DNA from 3 places in the Synechococcus sp. H55.10 genome. Region 2 is predicted to be linked to each of the others. Evidence: predicted binding sites of a transcription regulator. Region 2 holds the regulator's gene; each other region holds the start of a gene.

Region 1 (8,322 bases), on a different contig from region 2:
AAGCCGGTGGTTTTGCCCACTAACCTGAACCTGCTCTATCGAGGCGTGGCCTATCGTACCGAGGCTGCGGCAGCGCCGGCTCCAGCCGCTCCGGTGATGGCAGCTGCTCCGGAGGCGGGCCGTTCCCATATTCTGGACGAGTTGGCTCGCCGCCTGATGATGGGTCATCAACGCGCGATTCGGATTCGGCAGCAAGCCATGTTGGTGCGCGGCACGGAGCAGGTTGGGCTGCACGTCAATGTGCGCAACTTCTGGAACCGCATCCAAGGAAAGGTGCATCCCACCTTCCGTCTCACCTATGACCGCAGCCGAGTTAGCATGAGCTGACTCACTTGTAGCTGTTGATGCTCTGGCACAAGCCTAAGGATCCCGGCCGGGATCCTTTTTTTTGGGTGCTGTTGACGATGGGGTAGCCCAGGGGAGTGTGGAAACAGGGATCCCAGTAGGCTGCAGGGGGCAGCCACCCTTGGGTCGAGCGGCTCGTGGTGGGTGGGATGGCTGCTAGGCCCGCCGGGGGGATCCGACCCCCGCTGTCGTTTAGAGGGGCTCCCCGACCATGATCAAAGAGCTGGTGAGGCGTTCCAGGATGCGGGTGGTCGTGTCGCTGAAGGATAGGCTCCCGCTGGGGTTGCGCCGCCGAAAAGAGGGCAACACCACCAGGTCAAACCCTTGGGCCTCCTGCAAGAGGGCTTCGACGACATCGTCGCTGGCCAAGACCTTTACCTGGACAGGGCAGCTCAAGTCCGGCTGTTGGGCCAGGGACAAAAGCTGCGCCTCCAGCCACTGGCGATCGCTTTCGGGGGTGCTGGCGAGGCAGATGTGGAGCAAGGTAACCTCTCCCTGGTTGGCGGCAGCCAAGATCTCGGCTAAGCGCACTGCCCGAGCCGCCTGCGAGCGAAAGTTTTCCAGCGCCACCAGGATCCGCCGCAGCTTGTGAGAGGGCTGGAGCAGGCGCGCCACGGCAACCGGGCAATGGGCGGCCCAGAGGACGCTATTGATGACACTGCCGAAGAGGCGGGCCCGCAAGCGGGTGGGATCGCTCCAGCCCATGACGATGAGGCTGGCGTTCTGCTCACGGCTGGCGTGGTTGATCCCTTGGGCAACGTGACTGTCGATGCGGCTGAGGGGGGTAACTTCTACTCCCGAGGCCTGACAAAACTCCACTGCCCGCCGCAGCAGATCCTCGCCGTGTTCTAGAGAGTCCTGCAGCAAGGGAGAGTCCATGTGCAGGTGGCCGGTCGCCACCGCGAGGGGAACCACCCGCCCGCCCTCGTGCTTGGCCAGGAGGCAGGCCATCTCCAGCAGGTTTTCCTCGGTTTCGGGATTGGCCAGCGGCACCACGACCACGTAGGGCGGGGAAGGCGGCGCTGCAGAGGCGGGAGCGACCCCTGCGGCAGATGGAAGCCGACCCTGTTCCTCCTCCATAGCCATTTGCGTGGCCGCCCGACTGGTCAAAATTGGGCCCAGGGTGGCCGTAACCAACATCAACACCACCACGCTGTTGAGCACCTCTGCATTGAGCAACCCCACGCGGTACCCCACCAGGGTTGCCGCCAAGGTGGCCGCCACCTGGGGTAAGGAAAGCGACCACATCATCAGCTTTTGCGCCGGGGTGTAGTGGTAGAGCCACTGACAGAGTTGGGCGGCAGCGTATTTGCTCAGGGTCAACCCCAGCAGGATACTCAACATCAGCCAAAGGGAGCTGAGGGTTTGTAGAAAGGCGCGCAGGTCGAGCAACAGCCCTATATCCACAAAGAAGACGGGGATGAACAAGATGCTGCCGACAAAGACGATCTTTTCTTTGACAGAGCCCTCCCGCAGCACATCGTTCACGGCTAGCCCCGCCAGAAAGGCGCCGATGATCTTCTCTACCCCAATCCATTGCGCCCCCAGAGCTGCCACAAACAGAGCCAGCAGCACAAACAAAAATTGGTTGCCCTCTTCGCTGCCGGTTACACGAAAAAACCGCTGCCCCAGCCAGTCCACCCCAAACAGCACCGCAGCCGCATAGAGCAGCAGGGATCCCAGCAGCCGCATCAAGCTCCAGAGGGAAAACTCGCCGCCGTGGATGCCGACGCAGACCGCCAAGACCAGCAGCGCGGCAATGTCGGTGAAGATGGTGCCGCCGATGGTGACCAGCACCGCCTCGTTTTTCACCAGGCCATAGCGGCTGACGATGGGGTAGCCCAGGGGAGTGTGAGAGGCAAACAGGGATCCCAGCAGGATGGCGGCGTTCCAGCCGAAGCCAAATAGCCGCCCAATGGCAGTGCCCACGGTTAGAGGGATGGCAAAGGTCAACAAGCCAAAGGTGGCGGAGCGGTTGCGGGTCTGCCGAAATTGCTCCAGGTCGATCTCCAGCCCGGCCACAAACAGCAGGTAGACCACGCCGATATCCGAGAGCAACTGCACCGTCGGCAGCTTTGAGCTCAGCAGGTTCAGCCCCTGCGGCCCCAGGGCGATCCCCGCCGCCAAAAGGCCCACCAGCCCCGGCAGGCGCAGCCGCTCAAAGAGCAGCGGCACCACCAGGATCACCCCCAGCAGTAGAGCAAACGAGAGGATAGGCTCCTCTTGCAAAAGTGAGCGTATGGCCTCCATCGGCCAGGCCCCTGGCTGGACGTCTCCCTAATTATGGAAGCAATCCTCCCAACTAGCCACGGGGAGACCTCGCCCGCCTCAACCCTCCCTTTCGAGGCTGGGAAAGTCCCTGCTGGCGATCCCGACTTCAGCAGCTTGGGATCCCCCCCATTCCCAGAACTGGGCGAGCCTTAGAGAAACTGGTGGCTTTCCGGCTGCAACACCACCTCGTTGGGCACGGCATTGGCGGGCAGCGTGAGGACAAAGCGAATGGCCTCGGCAGCCGTGGCAGGGCTGAGCATTTTGTCCCGCTGCACCTTGAGGCTGATGGGATCCCAGAAGGGCGAGTCAATGCCGCCAAAGTAAAACAGGGTAAAGCGCACCCCAAAGCGCTTCAGCTCATCGGCCATGCACTTGCTAAAGCCGACCACGCCAAATTTGGCGGCACAGTAAGCTGCAGCCATAGCCATAGGGTGACGCCCAAGAATGCCGGGGAAGTTGAGGATGTGGCCGGATTTTTGCTCCCGCATGGCGTTGGCCGCCAGTTGGCTGGTGTAGAAGCTGCCCTTGAGGTTAACCGCCAGCATCTGCTCCAGGTCGGCAGGGGTAATTTGCGGGGCAGGCTTGAGGATCCCAGCCCCCGCCAGGTTGATCAACACGTCGATCCGCCCATGCCTTTGTAGGGTTTGGTTGACAAGGGCCTCGACCTGGCTGTAGTCCGTCACATCGGCAGGGATCCCCAGCCCGGAGGCAGCCCCCAGCGACACCGCTTTCTCCGCCAGCGCGCGCAAGGGATCCTCTCGCCGCGCCGCCAGCACCAGATGGGCTCCGGCTTGGGCCAACATAGGCACCAGGGCGCTGCCAATACCCCCTGTGGCCCCTGTAATCAGAACAACCGCCTGGGACAATGAGGAAGACACGTTACGTTTTTTAAACTCTTCCCCTCATCATACCCAGGGAGTGGCCTTGAGGGGCGATCCGGAGGGCTAAACGCGACGCAGCCGCAGTCTTTGCACCCATTCTTCCCCAAAGCGCAGCCAGTCTGGCATTTTTTCTGGACTCACCTGTTGGTCATCCCGCCAAACGATAAGCTGCGGCCCGGATCCCTCGGCACAACAAGGAGCATGTTGCTCCAAAAAGCTAAGAAAACTAGGATCGAAGCGCAGGCGAACCTTGGCCTCATCTTCTCCGCGCAAGAGGTATTTGCGGGAAAACTGAGGGTGGCTCTCGAAGTTGATATCTTGCATGCCAAAGGCCTTGGCAATGTCATGAAACAGGGGAACTTCCGGATGTAGCCGAAAATGAGGTAGCCGTAGATCTTCGCAATAGGCCCAGAAAACAGACTGGAAATGAGTGCCGCGACTCTTGCCCCAGACAATCCTGCGACTCTTGCCCCTGCCGCTGTGGTACTTATAGGTGTACTGATAGTCAAAGGCACCGATCTCACTTCCATCGATTAGCCGCTTGGACATTGAGTTGTAGAAACGTCGATCGTAGCCTTGTTCAAATAGTTCAAAGCCTGCCTGAAGCAAGCGGGAGCGGATCCCTTCGGGTAGCTCCGCTGAAAACGACATGCCCAGGCTCCTGGCTACCTGATCCAAAGCTTCCCGACGCTTCTTCTCTAGATAGGCGGCAAGCGCCAGAAGGCCGATAACAAAAACGATAACAAAAACTAAGAACAGACCAAAAATAAGCCATTCCATTGTAAACCCTCCCTCCAACCTCTAGACTTCGGCGCTCACACCCAGAATACCTGGGCAGGCGCAAAAAAAGGGGATCCCCACGGCAAAAGAAGGGATCCCGTTCCAAAACCTCATTCGAGAACGAATGTTTTGGATGAAAACCTCGATCAGGCGTCAAAATAGAGTGCGAACTCGTAGGGGTGAGGCCGCAGATTGATGGGGTTGATCTCGTTGTCGATCTTGTACTCGATGTAGGTCTGGATGAGATCTTCGGTAAAGACGCCTCCCTCCAACAAGAAAGCATGATCCTTCTGCAGGTTTTCCAGAGCATCCAGCAGGGATCCGGGCGTGGAGGGGATCTTGGCCAGCTCGTCCGGCTCCAGATCGTAGATATCCTTGTCGAGGGGCTCGCCGGGGTGGATCTTGTTTTTGATCCCGTCTAGGCCGGCCATCAACATGGCCGAGAAGGCGATGTAGGGGTTGCAGGTGGCATCTGGGCAGCGGAACTCCAGCCGCTTGGCTTTGGGATTGTTGCCGGTCACCGGAATGCGAATGGAGGCCGAGCGGTTGCCCTGCGAGTAGGCCAAGTTGACTGGCGCCTCAAACCCGGGCACCAAGCGTTTGTAGGAGTTGGTGGTGGGGTTGGTGAAAGCCAAGATCGCCGGAGCATGCTTGAGCAGGCCGCCGATGTAGTAGAGAGCTGTCTCGCTCAGGTTGGCGTAGGTGCCTTCGCTGTAGAACAAGGGCTGACCATCCTTCCAGAGGGACTGGTGGGTGTGCATGCCGGTGCCGTTGTCGTTAAACAGGGGCTTGGGCATAAACGTCACCGTCTTGCCGTGCTTGCGGGCCACGTTCCGGATCACATATTTGTAGACCATCATGTAGTCGGCAGCGGTGACCAGATCGGCGAAGCGATAGCCCAACTCCCCTTGCCCGCCGGTCGCCACCTCGTGGTGATGCTTCTCGATGGGCACCCCCAATTTGCCCATGGTCAGCAGCATCTCTGTGCGGATATTTTGGTGCGCATCGGTGGGCGGAACGGGGAAATAGCCCTCCTTGTAGCGAGGCTTGTAGCCGAGGTTGCCACCTTTCTCCTCACGGCCTGAGTTCCAGCGACCTTCAATGGAATCCACAAAGTAGTAGGCCGAGTTTTGAGTTTGGTCGAAACGAATATCCTCAAAAATGAAAAATTCCGCCTCCGGCCCGAAGTAGGCGGTATCGGCAATGCCTGTCGATCGCAGATAGGCGACGGCACGGGCAGCAAGGCTGCGGGGACAGCGGCTGTAAGGCTGGCCAGTGCGCGGCTCAACGATGCTGCAAGTCATGCTGAGGGTGGGCACCTCGAGAAAGGGATCGATCCAGGCCGTCTTGGGATCCGGCACCATGTACATGTCCGACTCGTTGATTGCTTTCCAGCCCCGGATGCTGGATCCATCGAAGGGGAGCCCCTCGGTGAAGGTTTCTTCCTTAATCATCGAGGTGTGGAAGGAGACATGCTGCCAGGTGCCGAAGATATCGACAAACTTGAGATCCACCATCTGGACATTGTTGTCCTGGATCATCTGAAGCACTTCTTGGGGCGTGGATGCCATCGCTCTCTCCTGATTGGGTTGCAGTTAAGACTGGGGAAATTGTGGCTGAAACAAATGGGATCCCAGCGGATGATCCCCGCGCCTCGACTTGGATGGGCCAAAAGCGCTCACCCATCCTAGAAAGGCCAACACCGGCATTTTGTAGCTTCTGATACAAAACTGGCCCGGCTCTGGCCTTCTGCCCAACTGATGAGACAACCTGGGCAAGACCTCTTGCCGCCAGCTCAGGATTAGGCCCGCCAGCAGTCCACACCTGCGTTCTAGATAGGCCAATGCCTCGGCTGCCCCAAGGGAGCGAAAATAGGACTGACGAGCCCCAGCCTCGCCCAGTTCGCCGAATCGTGTTAGGCTAAAGCGTAGTCATTATGAGTTTGATGTAATATCCCTGTTGCAGAAGGAGAGAGAGCGGATGACAGAGCAAAGTCGGATTGAGAATGTGGTGATTATCGGTTCTGGCCCTGCTGGGTTTACGGCGGCCATTTACGCCGGGCGCGCCAACCTGAAGCCAGTTGTGTTTGAGGGCTTCCAGGCGGGCGGGATCCCGGGTGGGCAACTGATGACCACCACCGAGGTGGAGAACTTTCCGGGCTTTCCCGAGGGCATCAGCGGCCCCCAACTGATGAAAAACATGCGCGCTCAAGCGCAGCGGTGGGGGGCGGAGCTCTACCCCGAGGATGTCACCTTTGTGGATCTGAGCCAGCGGCCTTTTGTCGTCCGTTCTGACGAGCGGGAAGTGCGCACCCACAGCTTGATCATCGCCACCGGGGCCACGGCCAAGCGCCTGCACCTGCCCGGGGAGGAGACCTACTGGAACCGCGGCATGTCCGCCTGCGCCGTCTGCGATGGGGCCATGCCCATGTTCAAGGGGGTGGAGTTGGTGGTGATCGGCGGTGGCGATACCGCCTGTGAGGAGGCCACCTACCTGACCAAGTTTGGATCCCATATCCACATGCTGGTGCGCAGTGGCAAGATGCGGGCCAGCAAGGCCATGCAAGACCGGGTGCTCAACCACCCCAAGATTACGGTGCACTGGCACACCGAGGCGGTGGAAGTCCTGGGCGACGGCCAGCGCCTGACCGGGGTGAAGGTGCGCAACAACCAGACGGGCGAGATCCGGGAGATGGCGGTGGGCGGACTGTTCTACGCCATCGGCCACAAGCCCAACACTGACTTGTTCACGGGGCAACTGGAGCTGGATGAAGTGGGCTACATTGTCACCCGCCCAGGATCGGTAGCCACCAGTGTAGAGGGCGTGTTTGCCGCCGGGGATGTGCAGGATCACGAGTTTCGCCAGGCCATCACCGCTGCCGGCACCGGCTGTATGGCGGCCATGTTGGCGGAGCGCTGGCTCTCGGAACACGGCCTGGCTCAGGAGTATCACGTCTTGCCCCAGAGCCATCCTAAACCCAGCTCTGCTGCCGCCCCGCCTGAGGCAGAGTTGGCGGAGGAATCTGCGGTTGAGGAAGCCAGCTTTGCGGAGAACGGCCACGAGGATCTGGATTTCAGCAAGACCTGCCATGAAGGGAGCTATGCCCTGCGGCGGCTCTACCACGAAAGCAATCGCCTGCTGATGGTCAAGTACACCGCTCCCACCTGTGCCCCTTGTCATGCCCTCAGGCCAATCTTGAACAAGGTCATCGAAGAGTTTGCCGACAAGCTGCACGTGGTGGAGATCGACATCGAGAAGGATCCGGAGATTGCCGAGGCAGGCGGGGTAGCTTGCACGCCGACGGTGCAATTTTTCAAAAACAAGGAGCTGGTGGCGCAGGTGGTGGGCGTTAAGCCCAAGTCCCACTACCGAGAGGTGATCCAGGCCAATTTGTCTGAAGCAAAATCAGCTTGAGGTAGTCCCCCTCACCCCCAGCCCCTCTCCCCAAGGCACCCAAGCGCTCCGCGCCGCTCACGCGACCACCCCCAGCCCCTCTCCCTGAGGCACCCTCACCCCCAGCCCCTCTCCCTGAGGGAGAGGGGAGCTAGGGATCAAGGTAGGGGGCCGGGGTTATCCCCCCAGGGGGGCTTGGTGAAGGACAAGCGGCAAGCTAACCTAAGAGGCTCGGGCAGATTGGGGAAAGCGCGGTGCAAATCCGCCACTGTGACGCAACTGTGATGGGATCCCTCCCTCAGCCAGAACACCCACCTGCCCTTGTCCTGTACCCCTTGCGATTCACAAGGAACGGAGTTTTTTGTGTTGAATACCCTCCCTGTTTCCCCTCCCCTTGCGGTTGGGCAGTTTCCTTCTCCTCCATTGCCCCTCTTGCTCATCGGCCATGGATCCCGCGACCCGGAGGGGCAGCAAGCCTTTCTGGAGTTGGCCCAAGCGTACCAATCCCTCACCCCCCAGCGGCCGGTGATCCCTTGTTTTTTGGAGCTGGCGCAGCCGAGCATCGCCCAGGGGGTGGAACAATGCTTGGCCCAAGGGTGGCAGGAGATCGTGGCCCTGCCGCTGTTGTTGTTTGGGGCGCGCCACAACAAGT
Region 2 (10,246 bases):
GAGCTCTCATCGATCCAAGGCTCTGGGGGCGTCGTACAGGGTCCACCCAGATATCCCGGCAATCCGCTTCTGGGTACAAACGGCCCAGGGCGCGCGTGTCCTCTGGGCATGGTGGTCTGGGGAAAAAGAGCCGGGATCAGCTCAGTTGGCAACCCTCAACCGACATCGATCAACTCATGGGATCCCCAGCCGGGGGCAACCTGAGCCGCTCTGAGAATAAAGGCAGCCAGATTTTTCAGGGCTTCGTCGTCCATCCAGGAAGGGGGCACGGGGCGGCATCCATAGCTGAAATCCGAGCCATCGTAGCTGCGGGGATCCCTCTGATACTCCACCAAAGCTTGAATCGTATCTCGGGGTGGGGTGGCACCGCGCAAGTCCTTCAAGGAGAGGGAAATGTTGGGAGCTGGCAGGGTGGAGCCGCCCACATGGCAGTTCAAGCAGGCGGACTGAAAACGATTTTTGCCATCCGTGAGCTGCTCTGGAGTAAAGGTGAGGGTGCGCCCTGTGGCGTCTAGAGGTAATTCCACCGGGCCGCTCACCCGCAAATACTGGTTCACGTAGGGGTCAATGCGGGCCGCCACCGGGCTGGCCAGCCCCAGCACAGCCAGGATCCCGACCCAGATCCAGAGGCGGGACGGGATCCGACAACCCATAAGCAACTTCCGAACCAGACGCAGCATCAGAGGTAGGCCGACAGGTCGCTGTGGCTTTCGCTTTTGGTGCCGCCCCAGCCGGGGGAGGTTTTGGCTTGCACCAAAATATAGCCGGCAATCAACTTCAGATCCTCATCGGTGAGGTTGCGCAGGCGAGGATACTCGCTCAGAAGCTGAGTGTTGGGATGATACTCAACCAGGGATTCGGCCCCGTCATAGGTGACCGGGTTTTTGATGTAATCCACAATCGCCAGCACATTATCCCGTGGAGGAGTTGCCCCCTCCAGATCCGAAAGCTTCAGGCTCACATCTGGGTTGGGATAGGTCTGGCCCCCCACATGGCACTGGGCACAGGCTTTGTTAAAAAGTTGCTTGCCTCGGGCTAACTGTGCTTCGGTAAAGGTAATGGACTCAGTGGGCGACAGAGCCACCGCAGGAATATCCTTGGCCGCGAACGCTGGAGCCAGTCCCCAGCTCAGCCCAGCCATCAAGGCAGCCAAGAACAGGACAAACAACCGATGACGCCCTGGCAGCAGCACCTTCTGAAAAGAAAAAGCTTTGCTAAACATGGTTCTCCTTAGATCAGCTAGTCAAGAGGAGAGGTCGGCTCCACTCCAGCCACAAACCCGACAACAGGATCAAGAATAGACCATTGAGAGATCATTTGCAGACGAGATCCGGGATCCGCATCGGTTCCGCTTGCCCTGGCTGTTAAGCTTGATCGCGGAGCTAGGGCCTGTTGGAGCTGACTGTGTTGCAGCCTGGTCGAGGGGTGGGGAGCTGAGCGGGTAATATAGAGCTTGGCTTGCTTGCCCGGCAGCATAGAGCAGGAGATCTCGCCAGACTCCGTCCCAGGTTTTCGCAGGATTGCCCCCATGTCCTCTGTCCGATTTCAGCCGTTGCGGGTGGCTTTCACCTGTGCGGATCCCAGCCAAGTCCAAATGCCCGTTGCCGAGTTGCTGGCAGCGTTGCCGGCCTCGCCGCTTCTGACCTACACTGACCCGGAAGCAGCGGACTTGCGGGTAGAGATGCTGCCCGATGCCATCTACCACTTCTATCGGCGGGGGGAAGAAGTGGCTCTGGCCGCCTTTCGGATCCCGGTAAAAAAGCCACAGGCCCTGCCCCGCAAGCTGGTGCGGCTGCTGGAGCACGTGGCTGCTTTTGGCAACCTCCTCAACCTGCAACCTGCCACCGATGCTTTGAGCAGCGTCCTAGAGGTGGAGTTTCTCCAACTGGAAACGCCGGCAAGCAGCTCTGCCCCTGCCGAAGTGAGCCCCCTGCCGCGGGATCCCCAGGGACAGGTGCAAATCCAGGCAGGCCGCAACCTCGCCATCGCCCTGCGCAACAGAGCCCCCACCCCCGTGCACGTCTATGTGGTGGTCTTTGACGAGCGGCGCTACAGCGTGGATTTGGTTTACCCCTATCAACCGGATCTGCCCGCTCGTTTGCGCCCCAGCGAGAGCCTGCTGATCGGCTCTGGGCCCCGCTACCTGCTCCAGATGCAACTGCCCGAAGGCGCAGATATGGCGGTGGATCGCTTCAAAATCTGGGTCAGCAGTACCAGTATGCAGCCGGGCATCATGGCGATGCCCCCCCTAGGACAAAGACTGGAACCCCCCTCTGAGGATCCCTATGGGGCCGGATCCCGGCTGGATCGGGAAGTTCGGCTGGCCATTTTGGGCAAGGCGGGCAGCACGCCCATGCCGGCTTTTGCCGAGGATCCCTGGTGGTGTGTGGAGCAGGCTGTCAAAATTGTGGCTTGAGCTAATGCGCTTGGGTGCCTTTCAGATTTCTCAAAGATGACTTTTTAGGATCCCCTCAAAGGTAGCCTCAACCTCATCAACGCTGATGACTGATAAATGATAGAGGGAAGATAGACCGGTTTTTACATCTTGGCTAACATCGGTTAAAACCATGAAAACTTGGTTTTTCTGGAGACCGAGGTCAGAAGCAATCTTGGAGTACTTCTGTACTTTGTCTTGGTACTCGCCTGTCTTTGATTCCACCCAGTAGAATTGATCGTTAATATGAAAGAAAAGATCCATTTCAAAATCAGCTCCATTCGGCAAAGTAACTTGAGCATTTGTTATGTAAGAGAAATCAATCTTTTCAGCTTGACTTGCGGCAAGGCAGATCAGCTTATCCCTAACGTATCTCTCTAGCCATTTTCCTGAGAGAAAATTTAGTGCTTGGGACGACCTACTGGGTCTTGCTACCAACAGATACCTGGGTGCCTTAAAGTATCTGTACTCTTCTAAAAATGCGATTCCATGTAACTCTTTGGCAACCTGGCAAGTTGAGCTGATTACTTGTTGAGGCTCGTCTTTAAGGTTTATTGAGAAAGAGTTTCCGCTATTCATATTTGATTTAATCATTCCATAGAATCTTTTAATCAAAGAATATCGATTGCCCATAAAGGCAGCTATTTGATCTAATTTTTCCTCTTTTTCTTTCACATCTATGCTTTTGATTTTTATGTTTTTTGAGCTTAAGAATGATTCTATCTTTGATACGTCGACCTCTAATATACCGGCGGCAGCGATCTCCTCTTTATCTCTCGGTACATCGTCTGTTAGCCTAGGCTCTGGTGTTTCATGACTGGCAACCTGCTCATTCTGAGAGCTCTGATCTGTAGTTTGGGATATCTCTAATCTGGGAGAACTTTGGATAGCAATCTGTAGTCGCTGATAAATATCTTTAGTTTCTTTCACTAAGTTTTCCAGGATGGCTCGCTGATCGTTTAGCTGCTCATTATGTTCGGAAAACTTTACAGATATAGCCTGCAGAAGATCCCTACTCCAACTTTGCAGCAAATCTTGGTGACTATCTACAAGACGAGATCTAAGCCCTTTGAGATCGGCTTGAGTAGCCTGTAACTTCCGAGAAATCTCGTCTGCCAATCCTTCGACCAGTTTGGTTAAGGTTTTGTTGGCGTTGTTGAGTTCTTGGCTGTGTTGCCTTAAGTGTGAAGATATCTCTCTAATGATCTCTTGTTTCCAGATTTCCGGTCTAGGACTGACCTTGTAATGGCGAGCAACGTAAACACCCAATGAGAAACCAACAGCCACCCCAATTAATAAAACCAAAACGAAGTCCATTAGATTCGCTCCTGACCCCTGTTGTTACTTCTCGTTTAAGTTAACTAGGTTACTCGCTTGTTTCAAGATTCTCAGGCGAGGTGAGCGAATTTTCAAGAAGAGGCGTATCTTGTCCCGAAGAGCCGAGCAGGGATCCCAGCCAGCCCTGCTGGAGCGCTTTCTGGGTGGGAGTGAGTTGCGGCAACGCTTCGAGGGTGTAAACATCCGGGCGGGGTGGATCCAAGGGGATCCAGAAGTGTTTCAACTGATCGCCTTGGAAGACGCTCAGGCAGATGACCTGGTGGGGCTGGTAGGCCGCCAAGCGTTCTGGCAAGTTGGCAGCGCTTACCCGGAAGCCATCCAAGGCCACCAGCTCGTCGCCGGCCCAGATGCCTGCTTTTTGGGCCGGGGATCCCATCTCGACGGCGCTGATGCGGTTGCCTTCGCCGTTGAAGTTCAGGCCCAGATAGGGGGAAGGGTCAGGGCGGCTGAAGTGGGCCTTGAGGGTGAGGCCAAAAGGGTGTAGGTGAGCGTTGTAGTCCAGCTCTTCCGTACCTTCCACATAGGCGGCGAAAAAGCGGCCAAGATCGGCGCCGGCTGCCCGCTCAAAGGCTTCCCGCAAGTCTTGGTGGGTGTAGCCTTTCTCAAACCGGCCAAAGCGCTGCCACAAATCCTGCATGGCCGTGTCCAGGGATCCCTGGCCCCCCGAAAGGTGGCGAATGTGCAGATCCAGCAGCCAGCAGACCAAAGCGCCCTTGAGGTAATAGGAAACCTGGCTGTTGAGGCTATTTTCGTGGGGACGGTAGAGTTTGATCCAGGTGTCGAAACTGGATTCCCGCAGCGATTGCACGGCCCGACCCGGAGTGCGCTGCAGCCGGCCAATTTGCTCGGCCAGGATCTGCAAAAAATCTTTGGCGCTGAGGATCCCTGCCCGCAGCAAGATGACATTTTCGTAGTAGCTGGTCGCCCCCTCGCAAAACCAGAGGCAGTCCACATAGTTTTCTTGGTTGTAGTCAATTTTCTCCAAAGCCAGAGGGCGCAGCCGCTTGACGTTCCAAGCATGGAAAAGCTCATGGGCCAGCAGCGCCAAAAAGCGGCGGTAGGACTGGGGCCGATGCAGCTCCAGGCCAGAATAGTTGAGGGTGGTGCTGTACTTGTGCTCTAGGCCGCCAAATCCCCCTGCCGACAAATGCACAATAAACCAGTAGCGGTCGTAGGGCAGCCCGCCGAAAAACGCCGCAGTGGCCTGGACAATTTTCTCGGCATCGGTCACCGCTTGCTCCAAATCCAGAGTGCCCGCTCCCCAGACCACCAAGTAGTGGGGGATCCCTTCCACTGCAAACGACCGCAACTGGTGCAGGCCCACCTCCACCGGACTATCCACCAGCTCGTCGTAGTCTGCCGCCACAAAAGACTGGCCGGAAGCAGGATCCTCAGAAGAAGAAATCAAAGGTCGCAAACTGGTGGCGATGCGCCAATCTGGCTTGGGAGGGATCACCGTCAAGGTGTAGGGTTCCCGCTCGCGACCGGGCACATAGAAAAAGAGCGCCGCCCCGTTGAAGTAGGCGTGGGTGAGATCCAAATGGTTGGTGCGCACCGTCAGCTCGTAGGCATAGACCCGATAGCGAACCTTCACAGCCGAACAGCCCGGCGGCTCGATCTCCCAAGTGTTCTTATCTACCTTCCGCCAGGCCAAAGGGATCCCTTGCTCCGTTGCCGCCTGAAACTCTTGCACATGGCGGGCATATTCCCGCACCAGGTAGGATCCCGGCGTCCACACCGGCAGCCGCAGTCGCAGAGGCACTTCTGGATCCACCTCTTGGATCTGTAGTTCCACCTCCAGCAGATGCTTGGCCGGCTCCGGCATCCGCACTGTGAAATGCTGGCGGCTCAGTTGAGAAGGTGCAGCAACAACAGCCTCCGGGATCCCCATAGGATTTTCCAGTCCACCACTTGCTTCCTACCACCCAGAGCTGGCAAGGCCCCAGTGACAATAGCCCTTATCCTACCCTTGGCTTGGGATCCCTTTGTGGAACAGAAACGAGACCTAAAAACGTAGCCCATGCTACAAAGATGCCTAGGCAGAACCTTCTACCTTAGGGTAAACCCGGCTATTGTTGCCGATTCTGGAGTCGATAGGGTTGCAACTCGGCCCAATGCTTCTAAATTGATCTTACATGGATTGATCTTAGGTATAAACTGACCTCAAAAGGTTGATGAGTATGGTGGTGGCCGTCGCAGAAAAATCTCTGATCACAGCCTTCAAGCAACTGGGAGGCCCTCACCATCCTCCGGTTATCGAAACGTTTGAACGTGGTAAGACCATCTTTTTCCCTGGGGATCCGGCGGAGCGAGTTTACTTTTTGGTGAAAGGAGCTGTCAAGCTCTCGCGGGTCTACGAAATGGGGGAAGAAATTACCGTTGCTCTTCTACGGGAAAACAGCATCTTCGGGGTGCTCTCCTTCATCACAGGGCAGCGCTCCGACCGCTTCTATCACGCGGTGGCCTTTACGCCTGCTGAGTTGCTCTCTCTGCCGATTGAGCAGGTGGAAAAATCCCTGCGGGAGAACGCCGAACTGGCCATGTTGCTGCTCAAGAGCTTGTCTTCCCGCATTTTGCAAACGGAGATGATGATCGAGACGCTGGCTCACCGCGATATGGGATCCCGTCTGGTTAGCTTTTTGCTGATCCTCTGCCGCGATTTCGGGGTGCCTGGCCCGGATGGGGTCACCATTGATCTCAAGCTGTCTCACCAGGCCATTGCCGAAGCCATTGGCTCGACCCGCGTCACCATCACCCGTCTGTTGGGAGAGCTGCGCAAGAAGAAGTACATTTCCATTTACAAGAAGAAGATCACTGTACACGACCCGATGCGGCTGAGCCACCGCTTTGTCTAGAGGGGATGGGGCCTAAACTCTGCCCCCCAAACCAGCCAATGCTCAATTCACCCCTGCAGCTCCGCAGAATCTTTGGGTTCTCTCTCTTAAAGTTTTCTGGAAGCTGACGGGATCCCGGTCAAGGATCTATTAGCCTGTGGGGGGATCTGGCTTTGGCCAGAGCTGTCTAGCCAATTGCTGAGGTGTAACTGTGGAAACGGCCATCGAGTGGATTACCGCCCATGAGATCCTCGACTCGCGAGGACGCCCCACCCTAGAAGCCCTGGTGGGCCTGGCCAACGGAGCAACGGGCTTGGCGCAGGTGCCCAGCGGCGCTTCGACCGGTACCTTTGAGGCCCACGAGCTGCGGGACGGGGATCCCAAGCGCTATGGAGGTAAGGGCGTGCTGAGGGCGGTGGAAAACATTCTTGGCCCCATCCAGTCGGAGCTGCGGGGAGAAGATGCCCTCAACCAAGCCCGCATCGACCAGTTGCTGATCGACCTGGACGGCACCCCCAACAAGTCCCGCCTGGGGGCCAACGCCATTTTGGCAGTTTCTCTGGCGACGGCCAAAGCGGCGGCGGAAGCGGTGGGCCTGCCTCTTTACAAATATCTGGGCGGGCCTTTTGCCAACTTGCTGCCGGTGCCGTTGATGAACGTGCTCAACGGCGGTGCCCACGCCGACAACAACGTGGACATCCAGGAGTTTATGCTGGTGCCCATTGGTGCGGCCAGCTTTCGCGAGGCGCTGCGCTACGGGGCCGAGGTGTTTGCGGTGCTGAAGACGGTGCTACAGCAGAAGGGGCTGTCCACCGGGGTGGGGGACGAAGGCGGATTTGCCCCCGATCTCCCCTCCAATGCGGCAGCTTTGGATCTGTTGCTGACGGCCATCGAACAGGCAGGCTACAGGCCGGGGGAAGATATCGCCTTGGCCCTGGACGTGGCCGCCAACGAGCTGCTGCAGGATGGGCAGTACCACTTCGAGGGCCAAGCCCGTAGCGCCGAGCAAATGGTCAATTACTACGAGCAACTGCTGGCCAACTATCCCATCCTTTCCATTGAAGATGGACTGGCGGAGGAAGACTGGGCCGGCTGGCAGGCCCTCACCACTCAACTGGGATCGCGGGTGCAACTGGTAGGGGACGACCTGTTCGTCACCAACCCAGCCCGGCTGCAGAAAGGCATCGACAGCGGCGCCGCCAATGCCATCTTGATCAAGCTCAACCAGATTGGCACGCTGACGGAGACGGTCTCGGCCATGCACCTGGCTAGCCAGGCAGGTTTTCGCTCTGTGATCAGCCACCGCTCCGGTGAGACAGAAGACACCACCATCGCCGACCTGGCGGTGGCCACCCGCGCCGGCCAGATCAAAACCGGATCCCTCTGCCGCAGCGAGCGCATTGCCAAATACAACCAACTGTTGCGCATCGAAGACGAGCTGGGGGAAGCGGCAGTCTATGCCGGCCGGGTGGGCCTGGGCCCTAAAGCTCGCTAACTCCCGTTCCATCCCTCCCCAGCACTTGCACCAAAAAGGCCCAGCGGTCGGCGGTCTCTTCAATGAGCTTGGTGGTGGGCTTGCCGGCCCCGTGGCCGGCTTTGGTGTCGATGCGAATGAGGATGGGCTGGGATCCCCCCTGTGCCGCCTGCAGGGCAGCAGCAAACTTGAAGCTGTGGGCCGGCACCACCCGGTCGTCGTGATCTGCTGTGGTGATCAGGGTGGCGGGATAGGCGGTGCCGGGCTTGAGGTTGTGCAGGGGGGAATAGGCGTAGAGGGCCTTGAATTCCTCCGGGTCTTCCGGGGATCCGTACTCCGAGACCCAGGCCCAGCCGATGGTGAACTTATGAAAGCGCAGCATGTCGAACACCCCCACAGCGGGCAGGGCCGCGGCAAACAGCTCCGGCCTTTGGGTCAGGCAGGCCCCCACCAAGAGGCCGCCGTTGCTGCCGCCGGCGATGGCCAGCTTCGAGGGGTTGGTGTAGCCATGGGCCATCAGCCACTCAGCCGCGGCGATGAAGTCGTCGAAGACCTTTTGCTTGTTGAGCTTGGTGCCCGCCTGGTGCCAGGCTTCCCCATATTCGCCGCCGCCACGCAAATTGGGCTGGGCGTAAACTCCCCCCATCTCCAGCCAGGCCACCAGGCCCACCGAGAAGCTGGGGGTCAGAGAGATGCCGAAGCCGCCATAGCCGTACAGCAGGGTGGGGTGATCCCCTGTCCGCGCTAGGCCACGGCGGTGGACAAGGAACATGGGAATGCGGGTGCCGTCTTTGCTGGCGTAGAACACCTGCTGCACCTCATAGGCCTGGGGATCGAAATCCACCTGCGGTTGGCGAAAGAGGGTGCTGCTGCCGGTGGTGAAGTCGTAGCGGTAGATGGTGGGCGGGGTGGTGAAGCTGGTGAAGGTGTAGAAGGTCTCAGTGTCGTAGCGCTTGCCAGCAAAGCCGCTGGCGGATCCCAGCCCCGGCAGGGGGATTTCCCCCAGGTAGGTGCCGTCTAAAGCAAAGGTCTTGATCTGGGTGTGGGCGTCTTTGAGGTAGAAGGCAACAAATTGATTGTGGATGAGGCTAACCCCTTGCAGGGTCTCCTCAGCCTCAGGGATCACCTCTTGCAATTGCCCTGGGCTGTCCAGGTCAAGGGCCACCAGTCGCCGCCGCGGAGCCTGGAAGTCCGTCAGCAGCCAAAAGCGGGAGCCGTCGTTGCCGACAAAGCTGTACTCGGCCTGGAACTCGCAAATGAGCTCCACCACCGGCGAGTTGGGATCCCGTAGGTCTTTGTAGAAGAGGAGGTTTTTGGGATCCGTGCCCCGCCAGACGGAGATGATCAGGTAGTTGCCATCTTCGGTAACCCCGCCAGCAAAGCCCCACTCTTTTTGGTCGGGGCGGTGATAGACCAAGACATCTTCCGACTGGGGGGTGCCGAGGCGGTGGTAGTAGAGCTTTTGGAAGTAGTTGGCGCTTTCGTACTCGCTGCCGGGGGGCGGCTCGTCGTAGCGGCTGTAGAAAAATCCCTGCCCATCCCGTGTCCAGCTGGCCCCAGAGAACTTAATCCAGCGCAGGTGATCCGGCAGGTCTTCTCCTGTTGCAATGTCCCGCACCTTCCACTCCTGCCAGTCGGAGCCGGAGCGGGAGAGGCCATAGGCCAGGTAGCGCCCGTCGCGGCTGATGGCAATGCCTGAGAGGGCCACGGTGCCGTCTTGTGAGAGGGTGTTGGGATCCAGCAAAACCCGGGCTTCGCCCTCCAGGCTTTCTTGGGTATAGAGAACGCTCTGGTTTTGCAGGCCGTCGTTTTTGAAGTAGAAGTAGCGGCCGCCCTCTTTGAAGGGCTGGCTGTATTTTTCGTAGTTCCAAAGTTGGGTCAGGCGCTCCAGGAGCCGCTGCCGCGCCGGGATCCGCTGCAGATAGTCAAAAGTTAGCCGGTTTTGCGCCTCGATCCAGGCCCGCGTCTGCTCAGAATCCAGATCTTCCAGCCAGCGATAGGGATCCGGCACCGGCTGCCCATGGTAGACATCGACAACGGTGGGATCCGGATGGCTGGGCGGGTAGTTAAACATAGGGACGGAGCAGCGAAAGGCCAATTCCACTATGGCAGAGGGAAGAGTCGGCAACCCACCCCAAGACCTGAGCCTCGAATGTCTGGGGGAGC
Region 3 (10,246 bases), on a different contig from region 2:
AACGCTCTGGCTGGATCCCTGGCCAACCTGTTTGATTGAGGCGGCTGCAGATCCCAGCAAGTTGCTCAGCCTCCGCAGAGCCGCCACTGCAACTGGTCTCCAGCCCTTTTCCGTGGTTTCTCTAGGCGTTATTTTACGTAAATCAACGCGCATGCTCCCGCCCTTTGTCCGGGATCCCCCAGAAAAAACCGGGCCAGGTTCAAGCCTCTTCCCTCTCTCTGAAAAAAGGTGCCAGCTTTGCATGATCTTTGATTTGGCCCTAGCTTGGCAAATTCTGTGTTCCCACTGAAGAAAGATCATCAATCTTCTCCTAGATTGAGCTTAGGGATAGGCATCGGGAGGGGGTCGCGAACGATGGACACCATTGGCGAACTGGAGTTCAAGGTACAGGTTCTGGCTCGCTGCCTGGGGTCTGCTTTGGGTTTAGGCCGTCCTACCCGTGTTCAGATTCATTATTGCGATCCTCAAACCTTGAATGCAGACAAATCGGGATCGGTGATTTCTCCTTTCGATTCCCAAGAAGTTAAGGGATCTCAGTTTCGCCCGTTGGCCTCGGTTGCCTAAGTGATGTTTCGAGCTTGGTCTCGACAAAGCTATCAAAATCTCTGGATACCTCTCGGCCAAAAAGAGACGGGTGGGCAGTTTAATGGGGGGATAATTCCCCCCAAAGTTGTTTCGTCTTGGGCTGCCTCTAAAACAACCAGTCCTGAAGCCAAGCCCAGGAAGAAAAGATTAGCCTTCTAGAAAGGGGATCCCTCTTGCCTTCCCGCCCTTGCTCCTGTCCGCTGGGGATATAAACTCGGAAGATGAGCTGAAGCCTAGGGTGTTGGAAGGAGTCATGCAACGAGCAACGCAAGCATGGCGCGGCCTGCTGCTGCGGGATTTCTCTATCGAGTCCTGGTGGCAGGGCAGCCTTTTGAGCCGAGTGTCGGGATCCCTGCGGCAGTGGGGCAAAAGCAGCCGGCTCGTCCAAACCTTGGATTGGATCGGTTTGGGCCTGGTGCTGCTCTACTGGTTTTTTTCGGCCCAAAGCTCCACCGGCATCCTAGGTCTGATTTTGCTGGCTATGGCGGCGCTTGTGGTCTTGGGCTGGCTGGTGGAAACCCCGAATTGGCTGCCCGTCCATCTGCCCCTAGGCCTGTTTTGGGGCATAGCCACCCTGGCCACAATCCTGTCGCCGGTTCCCTATGCAGCGCGGGACGGCTGGCTGAAGTTGACGCTCTACCTGGCCGGCTATCTGCTGCTGCAGCGTCTGCTTCGCCAACTGCAGTTCCGGGATTGGATCGTCGGATCCCTGCTCTTGGTCAGCTTGGGGATGGGGGTCTATGGCCTGCGGCAATACTTTTACGGGGCTGCCGAGCTAGCCACCTGGGTGGATCCGGAATCGGGCTTGGCAGGCCTGACGCGGGTGTACAGCTTTCTGCGCAACCCCAATTTGTATGGGGGCTACCTGGTTCCGCTCCTCCCTCTGGGGCTGGCTGCCATTTGCATCTGGCCGGGCTGGGGGATCAAGCTCTTGGTTGGGTTTACAACTGCCGTCAACTTCATCTGCCTGGTGCTGACCTACAGCCGCGGCGCCTGGATTGGCGGCCTAGCAGCGCTGGGAATGATGGCGGTGCTGCTGGCGCAATGGCAAACCCCCCACTTGCCAGCCCGTTGGCGACGTTGGACGCTGCCGGCTCTGTTGGGAGGGGGGGCAGCCACGTTGTTGCTTGCGATCGTAACAGTACGCCCCCTGCGGCTGCGGGCTCAGAGCCTCTTTTGGGGACGGCTGGACACCAGCAACAATTTTCGCCTCAACGTCTGGGCCGCCGCGCTGGACATGATCCGCGACTTTCCCATCTTGGGGATCGGCCCCGGCAATGTCGCCTTCAACCGCGTCTATCCCCTCTACCAGCGGGGCAACTTCAGCGCCCTTGGGGCCTACTCGGTGCCGCTGCAACTCGCCGTGGAGACAGGCTTCATCGGATCCCTGGCTTTTGCCTGGTTTTTGCTGGTGCTCTGGGATCACGGCTGGAGAGGCTGGAACACTTTGCTCAGCTCCCGGGATCCCGAGGGCCTGTGGGTGGCAGCAGGCTTAGCGGCTTGCACCGGCATGATGGCCCACGGCCTAGTGGATACCATCTGGTACCGTCCCCAGGTACAAATGCTGTGGTGGCTGGCGGTGGCCCTCGTCACAGCCAGTCTGGGTTCTCCTCGATCCTCAACGGCCGCTGAAAGACCCAGCTCGTGAGATGCCGGCGCGGACTTCTTAGAGTGGCCCGGGCTTGGCCTTCTGGTCTTGACGAGAGCAAATCTAGAGTGGTAAGCATTCTCAGTAGAGGAACGAAAATGTATCTAGATTTACAATTTGCAGGTTTTAGTAGTGTTAGAAATTAGCGGGATTGTTGGGGATATGGGAGGCCAATGAAAAAGATCGAGGCTATAATTCGGCCCTTCAAGCTGGATGAGGTGAAAATTGCCCTGGTCAATGCCGGCATCGTCGGCATGACAGTGAGCGAAGTGCGGGGTTTTGGTCGGCAAAAAGGACAAACCGAGCGCTATCGGGGATCCGAGTACACGGTAGAGTTCCTGCAAAAGCTGAAGGTGGAGATCGTGGTCGAAGACGACCTGGTGGACACGGTTGTGGAGAAGCTGATCGCGGCGGCTCGCACCGGCGAAATCGGGGACGGCAAGATTTTCATCAGCCCTGTCGAGAAAACCATTCGCATCCGTACCGGCGAACTCAACCAAGACGCCCTGTAAAGCAGGGAAGGTCTTGGAGCCTGGGTAGCTCGATCCGGGTCCCAGGCTGGCTTGCAGTGGGCAAATGAGGGATCTTTGCCCTATCTACTAGTGCGTTGTGAAAAGTACCGTCACTTTAGGTAAGTCGAAAAGCATGTCTACAACGATGATCCAAAAGCATAAGAACCCGCTACCTCAGCGGCTTGGGCGACTGGCCAAGTGGAGTCTAACTGCTGCTCTGACGATTTCGCTGGTTTTCCTATTGGGCCAGGGGAGTGCCTTCGCCCAGGACGCGGAAGTCGTACAGGAACATGCTGACATTGTCTGGACGCTGGTGGGGGCAGCCTTGGTGTTCTTCATGCAGGCGGGGTTCGCCATGGTGGAGACGGGCTTTACCCGCGCCAAAAATGCCGCCAACATCATGATGAAAAACCTGATGGACTTTTGCATGGGCTGTTGCGCCTTTTGGTTCATCGGGTTTGGCCTGATGTTTGGAGAAAATACTGGCTTCTTTGGCAGGAGCTGGTTTGCTTTCAGTTGGCAGCAAGCCCACGAAGCAGGGGATTGGCCCTTCACCTTCTTTGTCTTCCAGATGGTGTTTGCCGCCACCGCTGCCACCATTGTTTCCGGGGCCATGGCGGAGCGCACCAAGTTCGTGGCCTACCTCATCTACTCTGTCGTCATCTCTGGGCTGATCTACCCCATCTCGGGGGGCTGGGCCTGGAATGGTCTCTTCGGCGACTACAACGGTGGCACTAGCGGCTGGCTGGAAAATCTGGGCTTCATCGACTTTGCCGGTTCGGGCGTAGTGCATTTGGTGGGGGGCGCTTCCGCCTTGGCCGGGGCCATGGTGCTTGGCCCTCGCATCGGCAAGTACGGCCCCAACGGCGAGCCGCGGGCGATTCCCGGCCACAACCTGCCCCTGGGGATGCTGGGAGTGTTTATCCTCACCTTGGGTTGGATTGGGTTCAACGCCGGCTCGACCACAGCCGCCAGCCCCGATATCGGCTGGATTGCCATGAACACGCTGCTGGCAGCTTCGGCAGGGGCCATTGGGGCGATGATCACCTGCTGGGCGCATTTTGGCAAGCCGGATATGACCTTTGCCGCCAACGGGGTGCTGGGCGGCTTGGTAGGGATCACCGCTCCTTGCAACACTGTCCACCCTCTGGGAGCTTTGATCATCGGTTCGGTGGCCGGGATCCTGGTGGTCATCTCGGCGGTGATTCTGGATACGGTGCTGAAGATTGACGACCCGGTGGGCGCCGTTTCGGTACACGGCACCTGCGGTATTTGGGGGGTGTTGGCAGCCGGGATCCCTTGGTTTGCCCACGCCGATTCAGGGGTGACCTGGGCGCAATTTGGGGTACAAGTTGTGGGCGCTCTAGCCTATTTCTTCTGGCCTTTCCTCACCTGCTTGATCCTGTTTTTGATCCTCAAGGCAACCGTTGGCCTGCGCACCAGTGCCGAAGAGGAGCTGGCCGGCTTGGATGTGGGCGAGCATGGTAACGTGGCCTACCCGGATTTTGTGATTGCTTCTGCCGAGTTGGACCAACCTTGAGGCGGCACCCCGGCTCTGAGGGGGATCCAGCGGCACCAATCGCCACTGTCAACGATGAGGAGGGCCAAGCCTGGCCCTCCCTGGCTGTAAACTGGGATGCGGTTGGATGCACTTTTGGATCCCATGCACCTGTTGATCCCGGCGGCTGGCAGTGGCAAGCGAATGGGGGCGGCGGTCAACAAGCTGTTGTTGCCGCTTTTGGGCCAGCCCATCTTGGCTTGGACGTTGCGGGCGGCAGATCGGGCGCATTCCATCGAGTGGATTGGCATTCTCTCCCAACCCGGCGACTGGCCAGCCATGGAGCGGATCCTGGCGTCCATCGAGCTGTCCACGCCGGTGCAGCTTCTGCAAGGAGGGGTGACGCGGCAGGAGTCAGTTTACAGGGGGGTGGAGTATCTCTATGGGCTGGGAACGGTGGAGCGGGTGCTGATTCACGATGGAGCTCGCTGCTTGGCCACCCCTGAATTGTTCGATCGCTGCAGCGCCGCTCTGGAGCAGGTGGACGGCTTGATTGCGGCGATCCCTGTCAAGGATACGATCAAAGTCACCGAGACCGGCCCCAAGGGGATCCAAATCCAATCGACACCGGAGCGCAGCCGGCTGTGGGCAGCTCAGACACCGCAGGGGTTTCGCCTGTCGCTCTTGTGGCAAGCCCATCGGGAGGCGCTGGCCCAGGGGTGGCAGGTAACCGATGACGCAGCCCTGTTCGAGAAGCTGGGTTGGTCGGTCTATATCGTGGAAGGTGAGGAGTCTAACCTGAAGTTAACCACCCCCTGGGATCTGGTGCTGGCCGAGCAAATTCTACAGCAGCGCCTCGAGCTGGCGCGTTAGCCTAATCCCTTACTCTCTGTCGCCCTCACCCCCAACCCCTCTCCCAAAAGGAGAGGGGAGTTTTGGGGGATCGGCTGCTGTTAGGATGCAGGCTGCTGGGGCGAGAGGAGAGCAGATGAGCGAGGAGACTTCGTCCTACTGGCCTGTGCACATTGTCGGCGCCGGCCCCGGGGATCCCGAGCTGATTACCCTGCGGGGCCAGAGAGCGCTCGCGGAAGCAGATGTAGTATTCTACACAGGCTCTTTGGTGCCGGAGGGGCTGCTGACCCATTGTCGCCCTGGGGTGGAGGCCATCGATACACGCGCTTTCACCTTGGAAACGCTGCTGCCCCAGATGGTGGAGCGGGTCAAGGCAGGGCTGCGGGTGGTGCGGCTGCAGGATGGGGATCCGTCTCTTTACGGTGCTCTGCACGAGTTGCTGATTCGGCTGGCGGAGGCCGGGATCCCCTTTGAGATCGTGCCGGGGGTGAGCGCCTTTCAACTGGCAGCCGCCCGTCTGCAGGTGGAGCTAACGGTGCCGGAGCTGGTGCAGACGATTATCCTCACCCGCGCCAGTGGCCGGACGCGTGTGCCGGCAGCGGAAGCCCTGGCCAGCCTGGCGGCTCACCGCGCCTCTCTGTGTCTCTACCTGAGCGCCCGCCATGTGGAACAAGCCCAGGCGGATCTAATGACCCACTATCCTGCCGATACCCCTGTGGCCATTTGCTACCGTCTGGGCTGGCCGGACGAGCGGATCTGGCTGGGATCCCTGGCGGAGATGGCGGCCCTCACCCGGCAAGCCAGCCTGGAACGCACCGTGCTCTACCTCATCAGTCCCGCCCTACGGGGCTTGGCAGGAGCCGGCTCGGCCCGCTCGCGGCTCTACAGCCCTGACCACGCCCACCTCTTCCGCCCCAAAATTGGCCGGCGGGCCCATTTGTAACAGACTCTTTCAGTATATTGACGGATGACGGCAGGCTGAACATAATGACGATGAGGCAGCAAGATGAGGTCAAATACTTTGGCTTCTGGCTGCAGGGCGCCCATCTTTGCCAAAAGAAGTGGATCCCTTTTGGGGTTGTTGCAAGACTTTTTTTCTCCCTCTTTCTAGCCTTATGCTTATGGATGACTCATCTGCTGCTCGCAGCGCGGCAACCCTGATCAAGACTTTGCAGAAGGCCCTTGCTCCCCTGCCAAGCCGTTCGGCGCTGAAACAAGATGTCCTTTACCTGATGGTGGAGCTCCCACAGCAGGGACTGTTCAGCCGCTCTATGGTGTTGCAGCGGGTTGCCGACCAATTGGAAGGCGCGCCGGTGCAGGGAGTCAGCCAACTGGTGGTGTACGGTCGGCTGCAGGGAGAAACACAGCCGCAGTGGAAAAAAGTCTTCTATTTGTCTTCTGGGAAAAGCGGTGCCGACGCCACGCAGATTGTATTGCCGGACGCCAAGATTTCCGAGATCAAGGTGCTGGATGCCCAAAAACCTGTTGTGGATCCCGATGGCAGCTCTGATTTTCGCAAAGTTAAAACTCTAGAGGCGCCGGTTCCCAAAACCCAGAAAGAGCGACGCTCAGAGCCTGACCCAAGTCAGTCTCCTGCTGCTCATGCCTCTGCACAGGCCCAAGCTGGGATCCCGACCTCTCCGCCCACGACTGCCCCTGCTCGCCCCAGTTCTCCCATCAGCCTTCCGGTCAACGTTCAGGCGCTTGGCCAGCAGTTGCACCAACCTACCCTACGACCCTTCCTGGGGGGAGCCCTGGCTTTGTCTCTCCTGCTGGGGGCCGGGTTGGTGGTGCATTCTTTCCGGCAGCCCGACGTCCCTGCCCGGGCCAGATCGCTGGGAGTAGGGATCCCTCTGTTGCTCCTGGCTGCAGGGGGGGGCTGGCTGGGGTGGAAAGGCCGGCGTGCTGTCAACACCTTTAAGCGAGAGGGATCCTCTGATCCTTTGGCAGAAGGTTTGTCCTTTTTACAGGCCAATCAAGTTCCTGAGGCAGTGGAGCGGTTTCAGGAGGCCCTGTCCCTCACCCAGGGATCTGCTCAAGTTGAGATCCATAGCCTGCTCGGCCAAGCCTGGGCCGAGAAAGGCAACTGGGCAGAAGCCTTGGCCCAGCAACAAAAGGCCCTTGAGTTGGATCCCCACTTCAGCCAGGCCCACCTCCGTATTGCTCAAATTCGCCTCAAGTTGGGGCAATGGGACGAGGCGATCGATTCCTGTTGGTCTGCTTTGGAATTGAACGATCGCCTGGGCCTGGCCCACCACCTGATGGGGCAAGCGCTGATGCGCAAGGGCCAGTTGAAAGCGGCAATAGCAGCTTTTCAAACCGCCCTCAATCTCGATCTGGATCCCGAATTAGCCGCTGCTGTGCGGGTGGATCTGGGCTTGGCCATGGTTCATGCGGGGCGTCTGGCCCAGGCTGGCCAAGAGTTCAGCCAGGTGCTCCTCTCCGGCAGCTCCTCCAAGCTCCAGCAGGGCCGCGCCTACTACGGGCTAGGCTTGGTCTTAGCGGCCCAGGAGCAGCACAACGAAGCCATCAAGAGCTACCAGCGAGCCCTGGGGCTGGTGCCCAACTTGCCTGAGGCGGTTGCTGCCATCGGCTTGTCCTATTTGGGTCAAAAACACCGCGACGCCTCCGGGCGCAAGTTTGTCTGGCCCCAGCAGGTGCAAGAGGCTGTGCAACAGTTTGAACAAGCGTTAAGAGAAGACCCAGATTTGCCCGAAGCCCACTTTGGCCTGGGAGAAGTGGCTCGTATCAAGGGGGATCTGAGCTCAGCGTTGGCCAGCTATCAACGGGCGATGCGCAGCAACGGCAGCTACGGCATGGCCCACTACCGCCTGGGATCCGTCTTGGCCCGCCAAGGCAAGCTGGGGCAGGCCATCGATCACTTTCGCTCGGCTTTGGAAATTTCTCCCAACTTCCCCGAAGCCAGAGGGAGCCTGCAGCGGCTTCTCTCCAAGCAGATGGAAGAGGTGCATACCGACCTACTGCCCGTGTAAAGATGGGAGCTGATCGACGCTGAGGGATCCCGGTTGCCGCCCGACAAGGTGCGCGCCCGCCTGCGAGAGGTTGCCGCTCCAGCCATGAAGGGAGCCCTGCCCACAGTGGTCTTGGCCGGATGTGGCTATGGGGCCATCGACGCCTTGCGGGCCCTCAAAGGGCAAGCGCGGGTGATCGCCATCAATCCCCACCCCTACATCGTCAACTCGGGCATGTCCACGCGGCTGCTGAGCGGTCGGTTTTCCCTGGATCTGGTGCGGATCCCGCTGCTGGAGCACGTTCAAGCCAATGGTGCCCAGTTTCTGCCGGGACGAGTAACCCACATGCAGCCGCAGGCGCAAACCCTGACCCTGGAAGGCGCAGGCGGGATCCAAACCCTTGCCTACGATTACCTGTTGGTGAATGTGGGGCGGGAGCTGCGTCCCATCGACGGGATGCAACATGCCTTCGCCATTCGACCGGCGGAGCAACTGGTGGCCGCCCAAACCCGGATCCGGCAGTGCTGGCAGCGGGCGGCCCAGGGAGATCCGACGCCGGGCCTGCTGACCTTTGTGGTGGTGGGGGGAGGTTGCACCGGCACAGAGCTGATAGGAGAGCTGTACGACCTCTGCCGCGAGATGAGCGCAGCAACGGGGATCCCTTTGGCGCGGGCCCGCCTGCTCCTGATCCATGGCCAGGCCCATCTGGTCGAGGGCTTCTCAGAACGCTTCCGCCAGGAGGTGGAAAGGGAGATCCGCCGCTTGGGGGTAGAGATCTGGGCGGAGCGCCGGGTAAAAGCCTTCGGGCCACAGCAAGTTTGGCTAGAGGATGGCAGCGAGCTGGTGGCCCAGACCCGCCTATGGGCGGGTGGGTTGCAGGCGCCCGCCTGGCTGAGAAGCTGCGGCCTGCCGCTGGGGCCGACGGGATCCCTGCTGGTGGATGAGTGCCTGCGGGTGCAGGGGGCAGAGCGCATCTTGGCCTTAGGGGACTGCGCCGACTTTGTCTGGGGATCCCGGCTCTTGCCCAAGATCGGCGTGTACGCGGTGCGCCAGGGGCCGATTGCAGCACAAAACCTGCTGCGGCTCATCCGCGGCCAACCCCTGCTTCCCTACCGACCCCAGGCCACTGTGTTTGTCTGCGTTACGATGGGAAACCGGGTTGCCGTCGCCGAGAAGGGCAGGTGGGTCTGGCGCGGCTACCTGGCCACGCTGCTGAAAAACCTGTTCGATTGGCTCTACATGCGCCAACGCAAGCCCGTGCGCTGGCAGGCGTTTTTCTACTAAATCTCTACAGAGAACGGGGTTAAGATTAAGTTACAGATTGGCCGGAATGGGCTAGCTTCCTCGGCTTCTCGATCTCGACCCTATCGCCCTTCAACCCTCAAAAGCTCTTGACGCTCTCCGGCCCAAGCAGCGACCAAGCGGGAACAACAATGCCTCTCGATAACCTGCGCGGACTCTATCAGCAAGTCATTCTGGAGCGGTACAAAAAGCCCCGCAACTTCGGCAAAGTGGATCCGGTTCATCGCCACCAACGCGGCCACAACCCTTCCTGTGGCGACACCATCGACCTCACCTTGCAACTGGATCCGGATCAAGAGCGAATTGTCGATGTCAAGTTCGAGGGCGAAGGCTGCGCTATTGCCCTGGCCTCTGCCGATCTCATGGCTGACGCCGTGCGGGGGCGCACCATCCCCGAAGCGTTGCAGTTGGTGGATCACTTCCAAGCCATGATGCGCGGCGGCGCTGAGTTTCCGCGGGAGCAGCGGGCCTTGAACGCCATGAAGGGAGTTGCCCAATTTCCGGTGCGCATCAAGTGCGCCAACCTGGCCTGGCATGCCCTCAAACACGCGCTGGAATCGCCCGAACCCAGTGGATCCCCGGACAACCCAGGTTTTGTGAGCAACGAAAACACCGACTAGGTTTCGCCCTCTGGGGGCAACGTAGGGGATCCCTGTTATCCAGGAAACTCCGAGGATCAGGGATGCCAGGGTGCCTCTTTGGCTCGTCTGGGAGCCAATGGCCTCAGCAGCAAGCCCTTCAACGCCGCCACTCTGGCCGCCGCAATCGCGGCTCTGCTGAGCTGGGATCCCTGAACCTGCCCCCCCAGATCCGTAGGATCCCCGCCGCTATCCGCCAAATGGCGTAGAAAAATCCTATAAATCGCGTACGTAGATCC

What was found. Region 2 encodes NtcA, which controls nitrogen genes in cyanobacteria. Its sites were predicted from a motif close to GTANCNNNNGNTAC; they were not measured.
Region 1: the regulator NtcA is predicted to act here: its motif matches at 5,990-6,003, upstream of glnA (type I glutamate--ammonia ligase).
Region 3: the regulator NtcA is predicted to act here: its motif matches at 2,334-2,347, upstream of NW858_RS08685 (P-II family nitrogen regulator).

Annotation. Positions count from the first base shown of each region.
Region 1 covers NZ_JANSJJ010000132.1:856-9,177, reverse strand. The annotation lists gene NW858_RS08995 (DUF4278 domain-containing protein) at 1-327, shown strand, start outside; gene NW858_RS08990 (cation:proton antiporter) at 538-2,574, opposite strand; gene NW858_RS08985 (SDR family oxidoreductase) at 2,766-3,494, opposite strand; gene NW858_RS08980 (hypothetical protein) at 3,561-4,277, opposite strand; gene glnA (type I glutamate--ammonia ligase) at 4,424-5,848, opposite strand; gene trxB (thioredoxin-disulfide reductase) at 6,258-7,691, shown strand; cobalamin riboswitch at 7,868-8,004, shown strand; gene NW858_RS08965 (sirohydrochlorin chelatase) at 8,034-8,322, shown strand, end outside.
Region 2 covers NZ_JANSJJ010000155.1:90,980-101,225, reverse strand. The annotation lists gene NW858_RS10030 (HD-GYP domain-containing protein) at 1-10, opposite strand, end outside; gene psbV2 (photosystem II cytochrome PsbV2) at 156-680, opposite strand; gene psbV (photosystem II cytochrome c-550) at 680-1,222, opposite strand; gene NW858_RS10015 (hypothetical protein) at 1,529-2,416, shown strand; gene NW858_RS10010 (hypothetical protein) at 2,447-3,751, opposite strand; gene NW858_RS10005 (M61 family metallopeptidase) at 3,801-5,663, opposite strand; gene ntcA (global nitrogen regulator NtcA) at 5,953-6,627, shown strand; gene eno (phosphopyruvate hydratase) at 6,818-8,101, shown strand; gene NW858_RS09990 (prolyl oligopeptidase family serine peptidase) at 8,088-10,154, opposite strand.
Region 3 covers NZ_JANSJJ010000125.1:64,227-74,472, forward strand. The annotation lists gene NW858_RS08680 (IctB family putative bicarbonate transporter) at 839-2,233, shown strand; gene NW858_RS08685 (P-II family nitrogen regulator) at 2,407-2,745, shown strand; gene NW858_RS08690 (ammonium transporter) at 2,879-4,285, shown strand; gene ispD (2-C-methyl-D-erythritol 4-phosphate cytidylyltransferase) at 4,409-5,116, shown strand; gene cobM (precorrin-4 C(11)-methyltransferase) at 5,232-6,038, shown strand; gene NW858_RS08705 (tetratricopeptide repeat protein) at 6,217-8,088, shown strand; gene NW858_RS08710 (NAD(P)/FAD-dependent oxidoreductase) at 8,122-9,351, shown strand; gene sufU (Fe-S cluster assembly sulfur transfer protein SufU) at 9,501-9,989, shown strand; gene NW858_RS08720 (hypothetical protein) at 10,052-10,216, shown strand.